2 regions of the Paenarthrobacter ureafaciens genome follow, and region 1 is predicted to be linked to the other one. Evidence: predicted binding sites of a transcription regulator. Region 1 holds the regulator's gene; the other holds the start of a gene.

Evidence for each region. Region 1 encodes Rex, which represses fermentation and respiration genes when NADH is low (regulators of the CRP and FNR family bind a similar motif). Its sites were predicted from a motif close to CTTGTGAANNNNTTCACAAG; they were not measured.
Region 2: the regulator Rex is predicted to act here: its motif matches at 1,501-1,520, upstream of AUR_RS13735 (queuosine precursor transporter).

The regions. Positions count from the first base shown of each region.
Region 1 is NZ_SBHM01000007.1:369,530-381,028, forward strand. It holds gene ccsB (c-type cytochrome biogenesis protein CcsB) at 1-581, opposite strand, end outside; gene resB (cytochrome c biogenesis protein ResB) at 581-2,278, opposite strand; gene AUR_RS05910 (cytochrome c biogenesis CcdA family protein) at 2,278-3,033, opposite strand; gene AUR_RS05915 (TlpA family protein disulfide reductase) at 3,038-3,646, opposite strand; gene AUR_RS05920 (histidine phosphatase family protein) at 3,656-4,321, opposite strand; gene AUR_RS05925 (YceI family protein) at 4,526-5,077, shown strand; gene AUR_RS05930 (hypothetical protein) at 5,271-5,987, shown strand; gene AUR_RS05935 (hypothetical protein) at 6,290-7,057, shown strand; gene AUR_RS05940 (redox-sensing transcriptional repressor Rex) at 7,116-7,823, opposite strand; gene AUR_RS05945 (glutaredoxin family protein) at 7,899-8,153, opposite strand; gene AUR_RS05950 (HAD family hydrolase) at 8,402-9,217, shown strand; gene AUR_RS20775 (endonuclease domain-containing protein) at 9,779-10,354, shown strand; gene AUR_RS05960 (30S ribosomal protein bS22) at 10,600-10,698, opposite strand; gene AUR_RS05965 (helix-turn-helix domain-containing protein) at 10,870-11,082, opposite strand; gene AUR_RS05970 (3-deoxy-7-phosphoheptulonate synthase) at 11,233-11,499, opposite strand, start outside.
Region 2 is NZ_SBHM01000007.1:2,014,199-2,025,697, forward strand. It holds partial or broken gene AUR_RS13725 (TIGR01777 family oxidoreductase) at 1-797, opposite strand, end outside; gene AUR_RS13730 (TetR/AcrR family transcriptional regulator) at 794-1,456, opposite strand; gene AUR_RS13735 (queuosine precursor transporter) at 1,737-2,444, shown strand; gene tgt (tRNA guanosine(34) transglycosylase Tgt) at 2,545-3,774, opposite strand; gene AUR_RS13745 (SRPBCC family protein) at 3,919-4,626, opposite strand; gene AUR_RS13750 (DUF6707 family protein) at 4,698-5,747, opposite strand; gene AUR_RS13755 (NUDIX hydrolase family protein) at 5,821-6,360, opposite strand; gene AUR_RS13760 (RraA family protein) at 6,433-7,053, opposite strand; gene AUR_RS13765 (RidA family protein) at 7,050-7,478, opposite strand; gene AUR_RS13770 (MFS transporter) at 7,475-8,857, opposite strand; gene AUR_RS13775 (PucR family transcriptional regulator) at 8,993-10,174, opposite strand; gene AUR_RS13780 (MFS transporter) at 10,310-11,499, shown strand, end outside.

The DNA.
Region 1 (11,499 bases):
GGAACGAGGTGGCCCACGGGAGTCCAGAAAGCCACGGACGCGGCAACGAGCATGATGATGCCCAGGCCAACCACGAACGTGCCCAGGAAGCGGAGGTCCCTGCGGATCAGCGCGATAAGGAAGACCGCCACCGCCACGAAAGCACCCGTGGTGAGGAACTCGTACATGTTGCCCCACGGCACGCGGCCGGCACCCAGCGCACGCGTGAGGACGCCGGCACCGTGGATGAGGACACCCAGGACGGTCAGTGCTACGCCCACCCGGGCGGCAGCCCGGCGTTCGCCTGCGTACTTCATGTCGCCCGCTGCCGTCGACTCAGCAACGGTAGGGCCCGACGTCGGACGCTCGCCACGGTCCGCCGGCCCTGCGGCGTCGGAGGCACCCAAGCCGATTCGGCCGGCCGCAACGGCAACCTTTTGCGTCGTCGAACCCGCTGCCGCCTTCAGGTCAACGGCACGCAGGGTCTTGCTGCTCTTGGCCAGGTCCCAGAGGAAAGCAAGGAACGCAATAGTGTATGTGCCGGCGGCCAACAGCATGAAGAGCTCACTGTACTGGCCCAGGGTTTCGTTGATAGCGGGCATTACTGGTCCTTCTGGGTTGTGGAAGAGACGGTGTCGGGAGTGTCACTGGGGTGCGGGGATATCTGCCATTCGTTGGCCAGGAGTTCCCTGATGGCCGCTGCTTCGCCGGCCAGGCGGTGGTCTTCGCCGCGGGCCAGGAGGCCGTACTCGATCATGGTGCGGCCGTCCTGGTGGGTTCCGGTCCGGACCCACACGCGGCGGCGGCTGATGTAAAGCGAGGTCACCAGGCCGGCAACGGCCAGAAGGCCGAAGATCAACGCGTACAGCTGGCCCGGGTTGTGGTGGATGTCCACACCGACGTACTTCTTGACGCTGTCGAAAGTGATGCTTCCCTTGCCCTCCGGGAGCGTTGCGGTCTGGCCCAGGACAAGCGTGATGCCGCCGGCCTCGAGCTTGCGTCCGTTCAACTGGGTGAGGTCGCTGACGTCAAGCTCGAAGACGTTCTGGGGAACACCATTGTCCAGTCCCAGATCGCCGTAGTACGAGTCGAGGGTGAGCTGGGGGTTGGCCAGGGCGGGATCGGCACTGAAGGAGATCCCTTCTTCCGTTTCGAACGCGGTGGGCAGGAAGAAGCCGTTGAAACCCAACTGGTCCGGCTTGCCGTCCGGAACCTTGATGACCACCGAAGAGTAGTAGTTGTCGCCCTGGACCTTGGCAGTAACCGGGCCTTGGAACGCTACATTGCCCTCGCCGTCGCGGACAGTGACCACCGGAGCGTAACCGTTACCCGTGAGGTACATGCTGGTTCCGCCCAGGGAGATGGGGTCGTTGACCTTGAGGATCTCCTTCTTCTCGGGAGCGTCCGTGTTTTCCTTGGTGGTCACCTCGGCCGTGTAGTCGATCGGCTGGCCGGTCTTCCGGGGCGATTCCCTGTCAAAAGTCGCTTGGAATTTGTCCAGACGGACCGAGTACGGCTGCAGCCAGCCGCTCTGGAAGTTGGTGCCCGGGGAGAACTGGTCGTAGCCCACCAGGGTGTTGACGAACGTGTCGCCCTCCACAAGGATGCGCTGACCGCTGTAGCCGAACAGCCCGCCGATGGCCACTGACACCAGCACGCCGATCAGCGACGTGTGGAAAATCAGGTTTCCCACTTCCTTCATGAAGCCGCGCTCGGCGCCCAGGCTCGGCAGATCGCCGTCGGCGTCCCTGACCTCAACGCGGTAGCCGCGCTTCTTCAGAACCCCGGCGGCATCGGTGATGGCCTTCGACGCCGGGATCCCGGCGTCGGCGGCCAACACCAGCGTGCCGTACTCCGGAAGCCGCGACAGGCGCTTGGGCGTACGCGGGGGCTGGGACTTCATGGCCTTGTAGTGCGCAATGGCCCGGGGCGTGACGCAACCGATCAGCGAAATGAACAACAGCAGGTAGATGGCCGAGAACCACGCCGAGGAGTAGACGTCGAACATCTGCACAGCATCCAGGAACGGGCCCGACGTCGGGTTGTTCTTGATCCAGTCGGTCACCACTGCGGGGTTCGCGGGCCGTTGCGGGAACAGCGATCCGGGCACTGCGGCAACCGCAAGCAGGAGCAGCAGGAACAGGGCCGTCCGCATGCTGGTGAGCTGCGTCCAGGCCCAACGGAGCATGCCGCCAACACCCAACGTGGGCAGCGCGGCGTCCGACTTTGCTTGCTGGAGCTTGCCTGCGTCAGGTCCTTCGGCGGGAGACTTCTTGGTGGATTTCACGGACTCGCTCATCAGATCGGCAACTTCACGTCGGTTTGGAACCAGTACTGCAACTCAGTCACCCAATGACCCCACACTCCTGTGGCCATGAGAATGCCAAGCAAAATCAGGATGCCGCCGCCGATCCGCTGGATGGCCAGGCGGTGCTTGCGGAAGAAGGACATCACGCCCATGCCACGCCGGACGGCCAGCGCGATCAACAGGAACGGCACCCCCAGTCCCAGGCTGTAAACGAAGGCGAGCAGCGCACCCTTCGCCGCGGACGATCCTCCGGAAAGGCTCAGCAGCTGCACGGCCGAATACGTCGGTCCGATGCACGGGGCCCACCCCAGGCCGAACGTCAGCCCAAGCAACGGAGCACCCCACAGGCCAGCGGGAGGTTTGGCGTGGATCTTCGCGTCGCGCTGCAACCAGGAGAAGCCGCCCATGAACACGACGCCCATGATGATCACCAGGACCCCCAGGAGCTGGGTGATCCAAGCGTTTTGGCTGCCGGTGAGCACTGTGCCCAGCTGGCCGAACGCCCCGCCCAGGAGCACGAAGATGACCGAAAAGCCCAGCACGAACAGGCCGATCCCGGCCAGCATGCGGCCCCGCCGCTGCCGTTGAAGGTCGACGCCGGTCAGCCCGGTGACGTAGCCAAGGTAACCCGGGACGAGCGGCAGCACGCACGGGGAAAGAAAGGAGACAAGGCCCGCCAAAAGAGCCACCGGCACGGCCAGCAGCAACGATCCGTTCAGGATGGTTTCGGCGAAGGGACTGTTCATGGGACTACTCGGCCACGGCTGAAGCGATCAGGGCCTTGAGCGTGCTCTTTTCGATCTCGCCCAGCACACGGGAGGCAACTTTGCCGTCCTTGTCCAGCACCAGGGTGGTGGGTACGGCGCCGGGCGGAACAATGCCGGAGACGGAGAGCAGGACCGCCCCGTCCTTGTCATTGAAGCTCGGGTAGGTGACGTTGAAGGTCTTGTCGAACGCTTCGGCGGTGGCTTTTTCGTCACGCAGGTTGACCCCGAAGAACTGGACGCCCTGGTCCTTGTACTCCTGGTGCAGCGCTTCGAGCTGCGGCGCTTCCACCCGGCAGGGCGCGCAGGCGGCGAACCAGAAGTTCAGCACCGTGACTTTTCCCTTGAGGACGTCCGGGGTTACGGCCGTTCCGTCAAAGAGGGTTCCCTTGAGCGCCACAGGTGCACTGCGGTCAGCCTTGGCAAACTCGGTCACGGAGCCGTCGCCTGCAACGTAGTTCTTGTTGTCGCCTTTGCGCGCCTGTTCGGCAAGGGAATCCTCCTGGGCACAGGCAGAGAGGCCCATGGTGAGCCCTGCCAGGAGGACGCCGCCGGCAGCGAGCGCACTGCGGCGCGTGAGGTTCTTCTTATCCATGATTCGCTTTCATGCCCCCGGGGTGCTGGCAGCACCGGGCAGCAGGACTGCCGCGGGCTCGCTGTACTCGACGCGGAGGATCTTGCCGTCTTCGTCAAACACCAACGACGTCAGCGACGTCAGGGTGCATTCACGCTTCCGGGGGTCGTGGGCCAACGGCCGGCCCTCCGCGGACAGGCGGGTAGCCCAGATGGGCAGCTGGTGGCTGACGAGGATTGCTTCTGCTCCCTCACCGCCCAGTTCAAGGGCCTTCAGGCGGGCATCCTGGACCGCGGCGAACACGCGGGCCGCCTGTTCCTTGTACGGTTCGCCCCAGGAAGGCCGCAACGGATTGCGGAAGTAGTACCAGTGCTTGGGCTTCAGGAACTCGCTCTTGGTCGGGTGGAGCCCCTCGAAGTGGTTCTCCGCCTCGATGATGCGCGGGTCGGTAGTGATCTCCAGGCCAAGTGCTTCCGCCGTGGGCATGGCAGTTTCCTGGGCGCGCGTCAGTGGCGAGGCCACCAGATGGACGATCCTCGCGCCGTTTCCTGCACGCGCCGTGAAGTGCTCGGCAAGCATGCGGGCCATGTCCCTGCCCCGTTCGGAGAGGTGGAATTCGGGCAGCCGACCATACAGGACGCCATCGGGATTATGGACTTCACCATGGCGGAGCAGATGGACAGTTGCGTGGGGCATGTTTACCAGTTTCTCAAAGATACGGAGCGATCTGAAATCTTCTACCGCTAGTAGAACTCAAAGTTTTCCAAAAATGTTCCGGCGAGGCGGAATAAAAGATGCATATGCATGTTTATACTGGATACGAAGCTCGGTTGATGCTTCAAGTAATCAGGTTCAGCCGGGTAAGCACTATCCCTTCCACCACACAGGAGCACCACCATGATGACCCTCCCCGCCAACGTCACCACCGGCACTTGGACCCTCGACAACTCCCACAGCGAAATCGCTTTCACCGTACGTCACGCCGGTATCAGCAAGGTTCGCGGCCAGTTCAAGGACGCATCCGCCACACTGGAGGTCGGCGAAACCCTCACGGACTCCAAGGTGACCGCCACCATCCAGACCGCCAGCTTCGACTCCGGTGACGCCAACCGCGACGGCCACGTCAAGGGCGAGGACTTCTTCGACGTGGAGAAGTTCCCGGAGATCACCTTCGTCTCCCGCCACGTCAAGGCCAACGGAGACGGCTTCGATCTTGTGGGCGATCTCACCATCAAGGGTGTCACCAAGGAAGTTGCCATCGAGACCGAGTTCAACGGCGTGGCCGTAGATCCGTTCGGCAACACCCGCGCCGGCGTCTCCGGCGAAACCACCATCAGCCGCAAGGACTTCGGCCTCACGTGGAACGCCGTGCTCGAGGCCGGCGGCGTCCTGGTCAGCGACAAGGTTGCCATCAACCTCGAACTCGCCTTCATCGCACCGGCCGCTGCCTGATTTCCCCGCTTTTCCACGGAACGGCGTCTCCCCCTCACCGCATCAGGTGAGCCCCCACGGGGCTGGGCGGAGGCGCCGTTTCCGCATGCTCGGAACTCGCCGGGCCAATAGCTGGCTGACCTGCGCGTATCTACCCAAATCGTTGGTCCGGAATTTCCTATGTTTCGTACACCCTGCGGTCTAGAGTGATGCCATGAGTAACCCAGACGAAGCACCACAGCCACAGCAGCCCGGCGCCCAGCCTCCGCAGCCCGGCAATGTTCCTCCTGCGGGTTACCAGCCTCCGCAGGGCTACCAACCTCCCCAGGGCTACCAGCCGCCCCCGGGTTATCAGTCTCCGGGTCAGCAGTCCCAGCCCGGCCAGTATTCACAGCCGGGCCAGTATTCGCAGCCTGCTGCGGGCCAGCCCGGCGGGTTCCACTTCGAAATGCCCACCGACGGTCCCCGGAGCTTCAACGATGTCCTCCCCCAGGGTGGCTTCTCCGGCATGTTCAAGACCCAAGGCCTGCCCACCGAGCTGAAAGTGTCCTATTTCATCTGGGTGATCTCGGGCCTGGTTGGGTTGCTGTTCGGGCTGATCGGACTTTTCGCCATCATCGCGGCCTTCGCCTTCATTCCGGCCCTGGCAGCCGTAGCACTGGTACTGCTCCTCGTGAGCCTCGCCGTGGCCGCAGCCCAAGTGGTGCTGGCCATGAAGATGAAGGAAGGCAAGGAATGGGCGCGCCTGGCGCTCACCGCCATTGCCGCCGTGTCACTGGTGCTCGCCATCTTCGGATCCATCAACATGGGCGGTCCAAGCACCGGGCTGGGCAGCAACTGGTTCGGCTTCCTTGTCAGCGCCGTAGCCGTTGTCCTCATGTGGCTTCCCAACTCGCAACTTTGGTTCAAGGCAGTCAAGGGCACTGCCTGACCAAACCGATGCTCCGCCGTCGGGCGTTATGACCGGCGCCGGACTCCAGTTCCGCCGTCGGGCGTTGCTCAAGCGCGGAAGGCCGCGGCCCTTATTGGGGGCCGCGGCCTTCATCACGAAGGCGTATTTCCCGCGGTCTTTGTACGCCCACATGATGATTTATCCACACGCGGGAAATTCCAGCGTGTGCTCGTCCCCACCGCCAAACGGTCGGGGTACGGTGGATTCAGAACCATGCTGGGGGCAGGGTATTTTGTGGACCCCGGTAGCCGTACCAGCAGTCGAACAAGCAAAGGAATGCCATGAGCAACCCTCCCTACCCGCCCTCGAACCCGGGCGACTCCGGCCCCGAGCAGCAGGGGTCCCAGCCCTCAACACCGCAGTACGGCCAGCAGTCCCAGCCGCAGGCGCCGCAGTACGGGCAGCCGGCGGCTCCCCAGTACGGTCAGCAGACGCCGCAGTATGGCCAGCAAGCCCCACAGTATGGTCAACAGGCACCGCAGTACGGGCAGCAGGCTCCCCAGTATGGGCAGCAGGGTTCGCCTTACGGCCAAGCTGCTCCGCAGTACGGGCAGGACACCAACTGGCCCAGCCAGCAGCCCGGTCCCAGCGGCGTCCCCCAACTGGTCAACGTTTCCTTCTGGATGATCCTTGCTGCCGGCATCCTGACCCTGATCTCCATCCCCATAACCATCGCCCTGCTGAACTCCAGCGAAGGCCAGTCCATGATTCAGGACGCCCTTGATGCGCAGGGCACCAGCGGAAGCGAAATCTCGGTGAGCAGCATCGTTGGCGTTGCCATCACGTTCGTGGTCATCATTTCGCTCATCATGGCCGGGCTGTATGCCTTGGTCGCCTTCAAGATCCGCAAGGGCAAGAACTGGGCCCGCATCCTGGGCACGGTCTTCGCTGCGATTTCGCTTCTCGGCCTGACCCAGATCGGCGTGGGCACCATCACCATCCTGCTCGGCGTTGCCGCGATGGTGTTGCTTTACCTGCCGGCTACTGCTCCCTACTTCCGTAAGCAGCAGGCCTTCGGCAACCCGTACCAGAACCCTTACGGCCGCTAGGCCATCACTTCACGGTCAGAGGCCGTGAACTTTCAACGACGGGCACGGACCCGGCGGGCTAAACGGCCTCGCCCGGAGTCTGTGCCCGTTGTGCGTGGTACGCCAGGATCTGCAGCTCGGTGGCCATGTCGACTTTCCGCAGGTTGACGTGCGGCGGGACCTGAAGGAGCACGGGTGCGAAGCTCAGGATGCTACGGATCCCCGCGGCGATAACCCGGTCGCAGACTTGCTGGGCAACTGTTGCAGGGAGCGCCAACACCACCATGTTGGCGTGGGTCCGCTCCAAGACGCGTTCCAGCTCGGCGGCATCGCTGACCCGCAGCCAGCCCACCTCGTTGCCGATCACCATGGGATCGGCGTCGAAAATGGCAACAACATCGAAGCCACGGGACTCGAACCCTCCGTACCGGGCCAGCGCCTTGCCGAGGTTACCGGCACCAACAATCGCGACCTTCCAGTCGTGCGTCAGCCCCATGGCAGCGGCGATGTGGCGGCTGAGATTCTGCACCTCGTAGCCCACCCCCCGGGTGCCGTAAGACCCCACGTAGGACAGGTCCTTGCGGAGGGTGGAGGAGCTGACACCGGAAGCCTCAGCCAAGGCCTCCGAAGAGACCCGCTCCACGCCTTCAGCCAGAAGCGAGTTCAGCGCGCGCAAGTAGAGGGTCATCCGGGCCACAGCCGCGGGCGGGATCTGCTTCGTGGCAGATTCATGGTCCCCCGTTGTTGCTTCAGGGGACGGTTCCAGCGCAGTCACGGTTTTCTCCATTGCGTCACTTTGTTGTTCAACTCTATGGCCCCCGGCCACGCTCAACAAAAGCCGTTACCTCCCGGTTGCTGCCGCTCAGGCCGCCAGGGCCTTCTTGAGAATCCGCATCAACCGCTGTTCGTCGATGGTCCAAAAATCCCGCTGCACGCCGTCCACCAGGACCACCGGGATCTCCTCCGCGTACTTCTGCTGCAGCTCAGGATCATCCTCGATCCGTTGCTCCGTCCACGCCACTCCGAGCCCGGAGGTCACGCGTTCGACGGCGGCGCGGGCCGCCGTGCAGAGGTGGCAGTCAGCTTTGGTGAGGAGGACGACGTCGGGAGTAGCCATGCCTCCACGTTAACCCCACCCGACCATCCCTCTCCCACATCCCACCCCCACCCGACCATCCCTCTGCCACATCCCACCCCCACCCGACCATCCCTCTCCCACATCCCACCCCCACCCGACCATCCCTCTCCCACATCCCACCCGCTTCCCCCATCTGGGGTTAGCCTCTGTTGGCTAACCCCACACCCGCGGGGCGGCGTGAACGCGCCTCCCAGCGAGGGGCGGCGGCAATTGACTAGACTCAATGCATGCCCGAGGAGAATAACGCCGCCATAGCCGCGGCTGCCCTAGCGCAGTCGAATACCGGTGAGGCTGCTTTCTTCGACGTGGACAACACCTTGATGAAGGGCGCGAGCCTCTTCCATGTGGCCCGGAAAATGTACGAACGAAGGGCCTTCACGCTGTCCCAGGCGGCGGGGTTTGCCTGGAAACAGTTCAAATTCGTATTGCGTGGCGAAAACCTGGATGATGTCCATGCCGTCCGGGACTCGGCCTTAACGCTCGCCGCAGGAATCACTGTCGATGACATCAAAGCACTTGGCGAAGAGGTCTACGACGAAATGATCGAGTCCAGGATTTGGCCCGGCACCAAGGCCTTGGCGGAGCAGCATCTTCGAATTGGTCGACCCGTCTGGCTGGTTACTGCAACTCCTATCGAAGTTGCCACAGTGATATCCACCAGGCTTGGGCTGACCGGCGCTTTGGGTACCGTCGGTGAGATCGAGGACGGTATGTATACCGGGCGTTTGGTGGGCGACATTCTGCATGGTCCGGCCAAAGCAGTCGCCGTCAGCCTGGTCGCTGAAAGGGAAGGCCTGGATTTGGAGCACTGCTGGGCCTACAGCGACTCCGCCAATGACATCCCCCTCCTCACCATGGTGGGCCATCCCGTGGTGATCAATCCTGATTCCCGGCTTCGCAAGCACGCCCGCGAGAACAACTGGCCGGTCTACGACTTCCGCTCCGGTCGCCGCGCGGCGACCCTCGGCCTCAAAGCCGCTACGGTGGGTGGGGCTGTTTATGGATTGTGGCGGGGATTCAGCCGCTTCCGCACCCCCCGCTGATCCTCTATCACCTCCCGCCGCCTTTCCCAGCTTCCTCTATCACTTCCCGCCCGGTTTTCCGGCCTCCTCTATCACTTCCCGCCCGGTTTTCCGGCTTCCTCTATCACCCGGTCAGATCGACCGCCGACCTGTGGATAACTTCTGCGGGCATCGAGGCTTTCCGGCAACAATGCCTTTATGGAAAAGCCTTCTCTCATCAGCCCTAGACTGCCTTACGCGCCCTTTACATTGAATGAAGCCAAAGCTGCGGGGTTACAACAGACCGAGCTATGGCGGCGAGCTGACATCGATCCTGTCAGCAGGGGCCTCTATCGACCGGTGGAGTGGGATTTCGACCTTGCAGCGGCAGCGCGGTCGTTGTCCGCCGCCAGCCCGGGCGCATGGATTTCACACGTTACTGCCGCAAGATTACAGGGACTTTTCCTTCCGCCGTGGTTGTCAGATTCCAACGAACTGCACCTCAGCAAACCCAGGAAGCTTCCGCCTGTGCGCCGCAAAGGAGTGGTCGGACATACCGTGTTGGCCTTTGACGGTGAAGTCGAAGAGACGCAGGGAATTCGGATGACCACGCGTTCGAGGACGTGGCTCGACTTGGCCACACAACTACCGTTATACGACCTCATCTGCGTTGGAGATCAGCTCATACGCGTGCCGAGGCCGGAGTTGGAAGGACGAACTGCTCCATACACAACCCTCGCTGAACTGCGCACACTGCTGGACCGTCACCGCAGAAGGCAGGGCGTCGTCCGCGCGCGTGAGGCCCTCGAGCTTTTGCGCGTCGGCGCTGATTCGGCACCGGAAACGCGGCTTCGGCTCGCCATGCTCGATGCTGGCCTCCCGGAGCCTGAACTCCAAGTGAAACTTCGGGTAGGGGATCCCTTCTCGCCGACTACCGACCTGGGCTTCAGGGCCCGCCGGCTCGCCATACAGTACGACGGCGGCCATCACCTTGAGGAGGAACAGATCCTCAGCGATATGCGCAGGGATAAAGCCTTTCGGGCGGCCGGATGGACCGTTTTGGTATTCGACAAAGACGACGCGGGAGAAGACTTCGTCTCTGCAACGAAGCAGATCAAAAAGGCACTGCGGACGGCGTGGATGGACCCTTCGGTCGAGTCCGGCTTTGCCCGGGGGTGATAGAGGAACACCCCCCACAACCGGCGGGAGGTGATAGATCGACGCCCGGAAACGGGCGGAACGTGATAGAGGAACACCCCCCACAACCGGCGGGAGGTGATAGAGGAACACCCCGAAACCGGCGGGAGGTGATAGAGGGGCACCCTAAAGGGCGCGGGAGGTGACAGAGGGATGCAGGAGGGGCGGGGATGCAGAAATGCCCGTTACCTTGGAGGCAACGGGCATTCACGCTTGATGAAGTATTTCTACTTCTTATTGCGGCGCTGGTGGCGAGTCTTGCGAAGCAGCTTGCGGTGCTTCTTCTTGGCCATACGCTTGCGGCGCTTCTTAATAACTGAACCCACGAAAGTTCCTTACAAACTAGATGAAGGTCCTGTCTGTTGGAACGGATCCGCGGACAAAGCAGCAGACAGTACAACTGACAGATTCTTACAATGACGTAAAACGTTCCTTAACAGGGTACCGCTTCGCAGAGGTACCCGATGACCACGGCCCGCTGTGCGGACAATCGGCACTCAGGCGGTCTCGGTTTGCCCGTCCACAACAGCACCTTTCAGGTACTGTGCGACGGCCTCCTCGGGGACACGGAAAGAACGGCCGAACCTGACGGCCGGCATTTCTCCGGAGTGAACCAAGCGGTACACGGTCATTTTGGAAACGCGCAGGACGTCGGCCACTTCGGCCACCGTCATGAAACGCGCGTTCGAGAAGTTAGTCTCCGCGGACATTTCCCATATTCCTTTGCTCTCAGACAATAGGACACCCCCAGCAGAACGGTGTGCCGATGCTGAGCCATCAAACAACCATGTCTAGATACTCTAGAGGCTGATGGTGCCAATGTGAAAGCACTTTGGGAAAAGTGGGACTGTACTTCCCGCCTACTCCCCCGACGCCAGCCGACGCTTCCGGGCCGAGGCCGCCAGCTGCTCCAGAACGGAAGCAGTAACGTCCCACTCCATGCAAGCATCCGTGACGCTCTGGCCGTAGACGAGGTCCTGTTCCCCCGCGAGCTGCTTGGCGACGTCCAGGCTCTGCGCTCCGCCAACCAGGAAGCTTTCCAGCATGACGCCGGCGATGGGGGTGGCCGGATCGGATTCCAGCTGGGCGCCGATCTCCAGCGCCACTTCGGCCTGGCGGTGGTGGCT
Region 2 (11,499 bases), 1.6 Mb from region 1:
TTCAGGACCAGCTCGGTCTGGGTGCGGATGCGAACTGCCCCAACTTCAAGGAGCCAAGCGGGCGTCGGAATGCCGAAGGGGACGTCCAGGCTCACCCGGACCAGCCCCATGAGTTCGCGATTGTCTACCGGATTGGGCGACGCCGCATTGACTGCACCAACAAGCCCGGGTTTTGCGTGAATGAACATGACCGAACGGAACAAGTCCTCCACGTGGATCCAACTGAACTTCTGCGTCCCCGGTCCCATGTGCCCACCCAAGCCAAACCTGGCCAGGTTCCGGAGGGGGTTCATCACGCCCCCTGCGCCCAGTACGATCGCGATCCGAAGAGGCACCTTGCGCGTGCGCCGTGCAGTGGCGGCCTCCAACTCGTCTTCCCAAGCCTTGGCAACGTTGACAGAGAACCCGCTGCCGAGTTCGCCGGAAGCCTCCGACTGTGGGTGATCGTCGGCATGCCGGTAAATGGTCCCGGTACTTGAGTTGATCCAGGTGCTCGGTGGCTCGGCGCAGGCAGCCAAGGCGCGGCCCAACGTTCGAGTCGTCAACACGCGCGAATCCATAATTTCCCGGCGATTCCGCCTCCCGTAGCGGCAGTTCACGGAACGTCCGGCAAGGTTCACCAACAGTGCGGCGCCGTTCAGCGTACTGGTGATGGCGCCGTCGTCGTTCCACTGTGCGTCAGCCGACGCGTTCCGCCCGACTGTTCGGACCTTCCAACCCTCTTCAAGAAACCGCCGATGGAAGTAGCTGCCGATAAAGCCAGTGGCTCCGGCGATGACCACCGTCCGCGGGTTCATGAGTCTTCCTTGACGCTGCGAACCAGTCTCAGGACGTCGTCGAACACTTTGCTGACGCCGGGAATCTTCGTAAGCGACAGACCACGGGCCATCAGTGGCGCGGCGCCGTCAATCAGCCGGCGCGTGCGGCGTTGATCCGTGGATTGGTCGTATACCCAAAACAACGCGACGCCCATGTACGCCAGCCACAGCAGCTCGGGAAGATCGCCGCCTAGCTTCTTAGCGACGGCCGGAGTGGAACCTTCGACGGCGGAACGGAAGATCGCGAGCGACGCCTCCCGGGCGGGAGCGGATGCCGCGCCAAACGGGTTGACGGGCGACGTCGGCCGGATGGCTGTGGCAATGAAGTCGGAACCGAACTGGTGGTAAGGGGACATGACGTCGATGCCAGCGTGCAGAACGGCTTTCATGCGGCCTGCGAGATCCGGGATGCCTTCGAGTGCCTGTGCCGCGGCCGATGCGTGCTCATTCTGGACTTGGATGTACAACTCCTGAACGAGCTCGTCTTTGGACGCGAAGTAGTAGTAAGCGTTGCCGACGGAAACTCCCGCTTCTTGGGCAATGGCGCGCATGGTGGTTTTCTCGAAGCCGATCTCCCGGAACATCTTCAATGCGACGTCGGCTACGAGTTGGCGGGTTCGCGCGCTCTTAATTGCCATCGGGCCCCTCCTGTTTGAACGTGTTCAAGAATCAGTATGGCACCTTTCTGAACGCGTTCAAAAAGGTGAGGTGGCAGAGGGATGGCAGAGGGATGGTTGGGAGGGGGTGGGATGTGGCTGAGGGGTGGCCGGTTGAGGGTGGGATGTGGCAGAGGGACGGGGATGGGAGAATGTAACGTGGTGCCGGGCCAAACGTGCCCGCCACCCACAGTGCTAATACAGCGGGGCGCTCTCCGAAAAGGATGAGGCGCCTGCGCGAACCACTACGAATGGATGACCCATGCCCTCGCCTTCCGGCAGTACCTTGAGCAAGCCCGCGCCCCGTTTCGCTTCGATCGGATCTCCCTATTTCGGCATCATGCTGGCCGTCATGGCGGTGGTGTTGATCCTGTCCAACATCGGCGCTTCCAAGGGTGTGGTGCTCGGGCCGATCATCACCGACGGCGGATTCTTCCTCTTCCCGCTCGCGTACATTCTGGGCGACGTCATGAGCGAGGTCTACGGCTTCAAAGTTGCCCGGAAGGCGATCATCACCTCGTTCGCGTTATCGGTGTTTGCATCGCTCTGCTACTGGGTGATCATCATTCTTCCGGGCTTCGACGACGATTACGGTGTGGCCAAGCAAGCCGCCATCGAAGGCGCGTTGGGACCCGTCCCGCAGATCGTCCTCGCCTCCTTGCTTGCGTTCCTGGCCGGACAAACCATCAACTCGTGGATCCTCGTGAAGATGAAGGAACGCACGGGTGAGAAGAGCCTGTGGGCCCGGCTCATGGGTTCGTCGGTGGTGGGCGAATTCGTGGACACGCTGATCTTCTGCAGCATCGCCGCGTCCGTCATCGGCATCTCCGACGTCGGCTCGTTCGTGAACTACGTCCTGGTCGGCTTCCTGTACAAGACCGCCGTCGAGTTCCTGTTCGTGCCCGTCACCGTCCTGGTGGTGGGCTGGATCAAGAAGCGTGAACCGAGCTACGGAGAAGTCGCCGCCTAGGCCCTCGTCGAGTTCGCCGGAAGCCTGCGGTAGACCAGCGACGTTCCGCACGAGCGAGCAGGGCTCCGGCGAACTCGCGAACCGGAGAAGTCGCAGCCAGCTAGGAGTAGTACCGCCCCAACGTCTCGGCCTTGAACTCGAAGAAGTCCCCGGATTCGATGGCCAAGCGCGCGTCGTCCACCATCTTCACCACGAAGCGCTCGTTGTGGATGGAGATCAGCGTGGCCGACACCATTTCCTTGGCCTTGAACAGGTGGTGGATGTACGCGCGGGAGTAGTTGGTGCAGGTGTAGCAGTCGCAGCCGTCCTGCAATGGACCGAAGTCCTTCTTGTACTTGGCTCCGGAGAGGTTGAAGCGGCCGAACGGCGTGTAGAACGCGGAGTTCCGGGCAACGCGCGTGGGGGAGACGCAGTCGAAGGTGTCGGCACCGTTCTCGATGGCGGTGAAGATGTCATCGGGTTCGGAGATGCCTAGGAGATGCCGGGGCTTGTCCTCCGGAAGCTCCTCGTTGCACCAGCGGACGATCGTCCCGAGGTTTTCCTTCTCCAGCGCTCCGCCGATTCCGTATCCATCGAAGGGCATGGCGCCAAGGTCGCGGCAGGCTTTGCGCCGCAGGTCCTCGTACTGCGCGCCCTGGATCACGCCGAACAGCGCCTGGTACGGCTTGCCCACCCGCGAGGCCGTCAAGGCAAAGTGCTCCTCCAGGCACCGCAGCGCCCACAACCGGGTGCGTTCCAAGGATTCTTCCTGGTAGCCGCGGGAGTTCTGCAGGGTGGTGAGCTCGTCGAAGGCGAACATGATGTCCGCGCCGATCTGGTGCTGGACCTGCATGGAGATCTCGGGGGAGAACCGGTGTTTGTCCCCGTTGAGGTGCGACTTGAACCAGACGCCGTCGTCATCGATGTGCGCCAGGCGCTCCTTCCCGGGAGCAACAGCGTCGTCAGGGCCTGAGGTGTCAACATTCTTCATGTCGATCACCTTCTTGAACCCGGAGCCCAGGCTCATCACTTGGAAACCGCCGGAGTCGGTGAACGTGGGGCCCTGCCAGTTCATGAACGCGCCCAGACCACCCGCGGCATCGAGGATTTCAGGCCCGGGTTGCAGGTAAAGGTGGTAAGCGTTGGCCAGCACGGCTTGCGCGCCAAGTTCGGCGATTGACTCGGGCAGGACGGCCTTGACGGTCGCTTTGGTCCCGACGGCGATGAATGCGGGCGTCTGGATGGTCCCGTGCGGCGTGGTGATGGTGCCGGTCCGGCCCAGGAATTCGCCTCCGTTTGCTTCTACAAGGGAGGACGACGGCGACGACGTTTCCGTCAGGCGGCGGCCCACCGTGAAGCCGAATTCGGTTTGCTCCGCCGGAAGCGCCCCGTTGGAACGAGGCGCGGCGGTAGGAAGCGGGGAGGACTGGGAAACAGAAGCTGGCACGCTACCAAGTGTGCCAGCTTTACCGAAGGTAACTTGACGTGGCGGCCGTCAGGAACCGTAGTTCGACTCTTTCCACTTGTCCCACGAGGACCGGATGTCCGCCAAGGTGTGGGCCCCCAGATCGTACGTTGAGGCAATGACGATCGCTCCGCCGTCGGGCCTCTTCTCCGGTATGGGCAGTTGCTCGGCAACGATCAGCAGCCCGTCCCCGTGTTCAGCGTAGCTGCGGACCGTGACGCCTACTTGGTGGCGGCTCTTGAACCAGACCTTCCCGGAAATAGCCTCACCGGTGCCCAGCGTCAGCGAGTACTCGTCGCCCACGGGTGGCAGGTCGCCCAGCCCCAGCTTTTCTATGGCCGATCCACTCCCGGAGACCGACAGGAAGTGGGTTCGCCGCTTGCCATGCGGGTGGCGCTCCAAGGCGAAACGCAGCTGGTTGATGAACGTGAGCCAGCCTTGGGTGATGTCCTCGTCCCATTCCGCCCACTCGGAGTTATGGTCCAGGGCCGCCCGGGTGACCTTGAGCTCGGTGCCCCCGGACACAGGATGCAGTTCGAAGACATCGCCGCCGTTGACGGTCAGGCTGGTGTGGTCCGGACCCTCCACGACGTCGGTGTTGAAGTAGATCTGTTTGATTTCGTCATTCAGGTCATCGGCTTCCCAGCCGTGCCATTGGGCCACCAGCGACGGTTCGCGCAGCATATTCCAAACCTGCGGCGCATCAGCATTAATCACAACGCTCAGATTGTTCGTCATGGCCCCGAATTTACCGCCGTTTAGGCGCCCGCAACAGACCTTGACGCCATGGTGCGGAGCCCGGCCGGGGATCAGGCCCGGACTGCCTCGAGTTCATTGCCGATCCGGCGTCCCAGTTCGTCCTCGTCGATGGTCTCGGAGCCGCCGTGGGCGCGCAGGAACAGCAACGCTTCGAGCCGCAGGAACCGCCACTCACGTTCGGCTTCCTGGTTTCCGTTGTCGATTGCGCGGAAGATTTCTTTGTCGTAGAGGTTGGGTTCGTTGAGGGCGCGCTGCCGCACACGGGCGTTGATCCGGGCCCTGAACGGGTCTTCTTCCTGCGATTCCGGCGCGCGGAGGAGTTTCTCGTACACCGCGGCCCGTTCAGTCTGGCCCGACTCGCGGCAGATGAAGCTGGAAAGCGCGAGCGCACGTTCAATTGACGCCCAGCGGTCCAGGTTGCCGTCGAACGGCAGGACATTCAGGAGGTCGGCGACGGCAAGCGAACCGTCCGGATCCTTGAGCACCACGCAAAGGTTGAAGGCCAGGTCGCTCAGGTCCCGCAGGCAACTGCCGGACTTGGTGTTGATGCCCTTGGCGAGGCGATCGGCCAGCACCTGCACGCCGTTCTTGCCCTTGTGGTTGGACGCAGCAGCCAGCACCACGGACTCGGGCGTGCCCGCCGGCTCGGGAATCAACGCCATCTCTTCGGCGCTGGGCCCGATGTACGCCGGCGGCGCTTCCGGGCGGGGAGGTACGACGACGGCAGGTTCAGCAGGGGCCGGAGCGTCGGGAGCCGCCGGGCTGCTGGAGTCCGGGGCGCTGGAGTCTTGGACACCGGAGTCGGAAGTGCCCGCATCGGCGGCGCCGGCATCGGCGGCGCCCCCATCCGGAAGGCTGGAGTTGGCACCGGCTGGAACTCCGTCACCGACAGGAACACTGGACCTGGCAGCGATGCGTACGCTGCCGCCGTCGTGCGTTGTCACCAGCACCAACGCCGGGACGCCGTAATCGTCATTCTGGACGTCGACGGAAGTGATTTCCTCGGCCGGCCCGTCTCCGGGCAGGTACACAAAGTCTCCGGGCTGCAGGTCCCCAGCCTGCTTTTCGCGGTATTGCTGAGTAGCTGGGCTGTGAGTCATCGGAAGTCCTTTGGTTCTCTTGCGGTCCGCCGTCCAGTCTACAAAAGGGGACCGCTCCAAGCCGGGGGACCCGCTAGACGACGATGCCCGAGTATGCCAGTGCCTGCCGCACGAGGTTCCCGCGGCCACCTTCGAACTCCTGCTGGACACCGTCGCTGAGGACGTCCTGCGGGGTCATCCACGTGAGTTCGAGGGCATCCTGGCGCGGTTCGCATTCGCCCGTGACGGGAATGACGAAGACCAGCGAGACGGCGTGTTGGCGTTCGTCCGTGAAGCCGGTCTGCGAGGGAGCCGGGAAGTATTCGGCCACCGTGAAAGGAACCGGGCTGATGGGAAGCTGCGGGAAAGCCAGGGGACCGAGGTCCTTTTCCATGTGCCGCAGGAGGGCTGCCCGGATGGTTTCTCGGTACAGGACGCGACCGGAGACGAGGTAGCGCACCATGTTGCCGTCGGCGTCGCCCTGCAGGAGTGAGCCGACCTCATTGACGTACCCGAGCGGATCCAGCCGGACGGGAACAGCTTCCACGTAGACCATGGGCAGCCGCCCGCGGGCCTCGAAGAGGTCTTCGTCGGAAAGCCAGCCGGGATACGGATCAGGTGTACGTACGCTCATAGTTAAGTTCTACCCCATCCCCGGACCAAGTTCGCTTGTGGCGCAGCAGGTGGCCTGCCGCGTCCGCGGATGCTACAGGGCAAGGATCGATTCGAGCGGTTCCCCGGCCGCGATGCGTGCCAGGATGGCGGGCTCGGCCTCGTCGGAGGCCAGCGCCCGGGGGAGGACTTCCTGAGCAGCTTCGGGTGCGAGCACTATCAGGCCATTGTCATCACCCAGGACGATGTTGCCCGGATTCACCTGCACGCCTCCACAGTGGACGGGAACGTTGACCGCCGACCCCGCTCCGCGCAGCCTTTTGGTGGTGAGGCACGACGTCCCGCGGGCAAACACCGGCAGCCCGGCCTCGCGGAGTTCCCGGACGTCGGTCGCCACGCCATCAACAACGACGGCGGCAGCACCTTGGGCGATCGCCGCCGCCGCGGTCACGGCTCCTACAGGCGCGTGACGGTTGTCGCCGAGCATGTCCACCACCAGTACGTCACCGGGCCGGAGTGCCAGGAGCGCCCGATTCATCGCGATTGCGTCTCGGTCTGCGATGCGCACGGTAACGGCCGGCCCTGCGATTTTGACGCCGCCCGGGACGTGCCCCATGAGCGAGCCGATGCCGGGATCAACGAACCCCTCCTCGAGGAAATGGCCGATCGTGGGGTAGCTGGTCCTGGCGAGGTCCTCAAGCAAAGTGGTGATCACAGGGAACCCTCCTTGGCGGGTATTTCAGGGCCGGTCTTGGGCGCGAGCACTGCCACGCATTCAATCTCCAGTGACACGCCCCAAAGACTGACGCACACCGTGGTCCGGGCGGGCTTGGCCGTGCCGAAGTACTCGACGTAAACGCGGTTGTACTCTTCCAGTTGCTCAGGGCTGGTGAGGTAGGTGTTGACCTTGACCACGTGCTCCAAGCCGGATCCGGCCGCCTCCAGCACCCCGGCGAGGTTTTTGATGGTCTGCCGGACCTGGCCCTCGAAGGTGTCCGGTTGGTGGTTGAGGCCGGTAATCGCGGGGATCTGGCCGGAGGTGAAGATGAAACCGTTGGCAATGACCGCCGGGGAGAAGGGCCCGACGGCGGGCGCCTGGCCGGGGATACCGGCCAGGCGCTCGATGTGGGTTGCGGTCACTTCGCTGCCGTGGCTTCCGTGGAACCTGCAGTTGCGGCACCGGCCACGGCGGGTGCCTCGTCCACGGCATCGATGTTGCCGTGGCGGGTTTCCGTCAGGACGAACAGTGCTGCCAGGGAGGCGAGGGCTGCTGCGAGGATGTACCAGGCGATTGAGGAACTTTCACCGGTCAGGCCCAGGAGCCACGTGGTGATGAACGGGGTTGCCGCGCTGCCCAGGAGACCGGAGAGCATGTAGGCCACCGAGAGGCCGGAGTACCGGACCTTGGATCCGAACAGTTCGGCAAGGAAGGTCGCGATGGGGCCGTAGTTGGCCGCGAAGGCAGTCATCATGGCCAGGTAGGCGACAAAGAGCAGGGCCACGGACTTGGTGTCCATGAGCCAGAACATCGGGAACGCGAGCGTTGCCTCGGCAATGACGCCGGCGTAGATGATGGGCTTGCGGCCGTGCTTGTCGGAGAGCTTGCCGAAGAACGGGATCAGCACGAAGCAGAGGGCGCACGCAGACAGGACCACCCACAGCATGAGGCTTTCCGAATGGCCCAGTTCCTTCTTGCCGTAGGCCACGCCGGAGGCTACCAGGAGGGTGAAGGTGCTGCCGGTGGACAGGGTAGCGACGCCGCCCAGGACAACCTGCTTCCAGTACTTGGCCATGAGGGCGGCGAAGGGCATCTTGGCCTTTGCCCCGGCGGTCTTGACGGCCTGGAAGGAGGGCGTTTCCTCGATGTTGAGGCGGATGTAGATGCCGACGGCCACCAGGAGGCAGGAGGCCAGGAACGGTATCCGCCAGCCCCAGGCGAGGAGGTCCTCGCTGCTCATGGAGGAGGCCACGATGAGGAACGCGACGTTGGCGATCAGGGTTCCGGCGGGCACGCCTACCTGGACCAGGGAACCGTAGAAGCCCCGGCGGGTGGACGGTGCATGTTCCACGGTCATGAGCACGGCTCCACCCCACTCGCCGCCCAAGGCAAGGCCTTGGATCACGCGGAGCAGGAGCAGCAATAGCGGTGCCATGATGCCGATCGCTGCGTAGTCAGGAAGCAGGCCGATGGCGAAGGTTGCGGCGCCCATGGTGAGCAGCGACACGAGGAGCATGGACTTGCGGCCGAGGCGGTCACCGAAGTGGCCGAAGACTATGGCTCCGACCATGCGGGCAATGTATGCGGAGGCGAAGGTTCCGAAGGCCAGCATGGTGCCGACGATCGGATCGAAGCTGGGGAAGAAGATCTTGTTGAAAACGAGTGCCGAGGCGGTTCCAAAAACAAAGAGGTCGTACCATTCGACGGTGGTGCCAATAACGCTGGCGAGGGCAATCTTGCGCATTTTGGCGAGGTCTAGCCTGGCTGTGGATGCGGCGGCGGTATCTACCGTGTGGGCCATCAGAATCTCCGGATGGGGTGCGGGGACGAGTGTCCGGTGCAAGGTAGCTACAACTATTCTGTGTTGCCGATCACACGTTCAATGGCAAAAATCCCAGCAAAAATCCGGCGAAAATGTGTGAACACACATCGGGCGTCATGCCCACGCAACTATCAGGCGGGCCGACTTGGCCGGTACGGCAAGGTCTATGCCCGTCAGTTCCTCGAACCGGTTGAGACGGTTAAGGATGGTGTTCCGGTGACAGAACAACTGCTCCGACGTGACGGTGATGTTGCCGGTGCTCAAATAATGGCGGACGGTTTCGAGCAGGCGTTCCCGCTCGCCGCCCCTGCATTCAGCCAGGGCTTCTTCGATCTCGGCCGCGAGGTCCATGCCGGAATCCTGGAGGGCCTGGCGGGCGAGGCGGGGCCATGCCGAGTCGGCGGAAAGCGGCCGCGTATCTCGGGGCCTTAGCAGTGCGGCCAGGCTTTCGGCAGTGCGGGCCGCTGCCGGAAGGGCCCGAAGCCCGAGGACCTCAGGGACGTAGCCGCAGGGGAGGTCTGCCAGCGGTGGGGGCAGTTGGTCCTCGCTGTCAGCGCTGCGGGTGCGGGTAGCCGGCAGCGCCCAGAACGCATAGGTGTTTCCGCCTGATTCGTGGAGGAAGAGCTTCTGCCTGGCGGTGGTGTTCGACGTGAATCGGGATATGGCGGTCCGCAGCCGTGCGCCAGGCTCTCCGCTGGCAGCCACCAGTGCAAAGCGTGAGTCGGCGTTGATGCCCAGAGCTGAAGCGACCTGGGCGGAGGTTTCCACGGACGGCGTGCTTTGGTTGAAGAGCCGGGCAACGAACTCGCGTTGGATACTCGATTCCTCCTGGGCCATGCGGACCCGTTCGGTGAGGTAACTGGTGTGCGTGCGGGTGGCGAATTCGTCCACGACACCCCACACCTTGTCTACACGGGATGCTAGCAATATGGCGTCCTCCGGTGTTGCGATTTCCAGCAGTTCGGCCCAGAGGATGCTGAAGTCCAAGCGCACGGCCGTGGTCAGGGATTCCGGGGGAATACCTGCCTGGGCGCGCTTGGCACCCAAGTCCGAGGCGAATTCGAGGAGGCCGTCCCGGCTGTCCGGATGTGTTCCTTTCAAGCCCCGGATCAGGCGCCGGAAGGTTTCCCTGGCCGTGTCCCGGATCTCCTGGACAGTGACCTGGCTTTCGCCGTACTCCGGGATGTCCCGGACCTTGGTGGTGAAAGCCTGCGCCAGTTCATCAAGCCGTTCTTCGAGCTGATCAACCAGCCGGGACCAGCGTGCCTGTTGGGCCGGCGATTCAACATTGTGCATTCACACATTCTAGGGGCATCAATGCGTGGTGTATCGCTAGTTATTTTGGGAAAAGCTACTGGCAGTATGGAGTGAGTCACAAAATGTTCGGGCTGTCCAGATGCCCGGCCCTCGTTCTCGCACCTTGGAGCACTTATGGCAAGCACGGTCAGCCCAGACACTGACACCAATCCCGCGGCAGGACACGTCGTTGACGAACGCGTCACCAAGAAGGTGGCCCTGGCTGCCCTTGTAGGCACGGCGCTGGAATGGTACGACTTCTTCCTTTTCACCACGGCAGCGGCTCTGGTGTTCAACGCGCAGTTCTTCGTCTCGCAGGACCCGTTCGTTGCGGCCATGGGCTCCTTCGCAACCCTCGCAGTAGGGTTCGTGGCCCGCCCGATCGGTGGCTTCATCTTCGGCGCCCTCGGCGACAAAGTGGGGCGGAAGAAGATCCTCATGGTCACGATCGTCGGGATCGGCATCGTCACCGGACTCATTGGCTTGCTTCCCAATTACATGAGCATCGGCATCGCGGCTCCCATCCTCCTGGTAGCCCTCCGCATCGTCCAGGGCCTCGCAGTCGGCGGCGAGTGGAGCGGCGCGGTGATCATCGCCGTCGAGAACGCACCCGTGGAAAAGCGCGCCCGCTACGCAGCGCTGCCGCAGATCGGTTCGCCGATCGGCACTATCCTGTCCTCCGGCGGCTTCTTCGGCATGCTGTTCCTGGTAGGCCAGACGAACTTTGATTCCTGGGGTTGGCGCATCCCGTTCGTCGCCGCCATCCCGCTGCTCGCCATCTCCCTGTGGATCCGCAGCCGCCTCAGCGAATCGCCCGAATTTGAAGCACTCATGGAATCCGGCGAGACGGAGCACGCTCCCATACGCGGTGTCCTGAAGAACAGCTGGCGCCAGATCCTGGTCGGCATGTGCTCGGCCCTGCTGGGCATCGGCGGCTTCTACCTCATCACCAGCTTCGTGGTCTTCTACGGCACCAAGGTCCTCAAGATGCCGTCCGAACTCCTGCTCCTGGGCACGCTCCTGGCAGCCGCCCTGGAGATCGGTGCCCTGGTCTGGGCAGGCCGGCTGGGTGAAAAGTTCGGCGCCAGCAAGGTCATCCTTTGGGGCGGCGTCGCTTCTGCCCTGATCGCAGTACCAGTCTTCCTGGCCATCGACAGCCGCGTGCCAGTCCTGGTGGTACTCGCAATGATGATCGGCGTCGCCGTCCTGTCCATTCCCTACGCTGTCTCCGGCACCGCACTGACTGCGCTCTTCGCTACCAAGGTCCGCTACACCGGCGTCGCCATCACCTCCAACACCGCCGGCGTGATCTCGGGCTTCGTGCC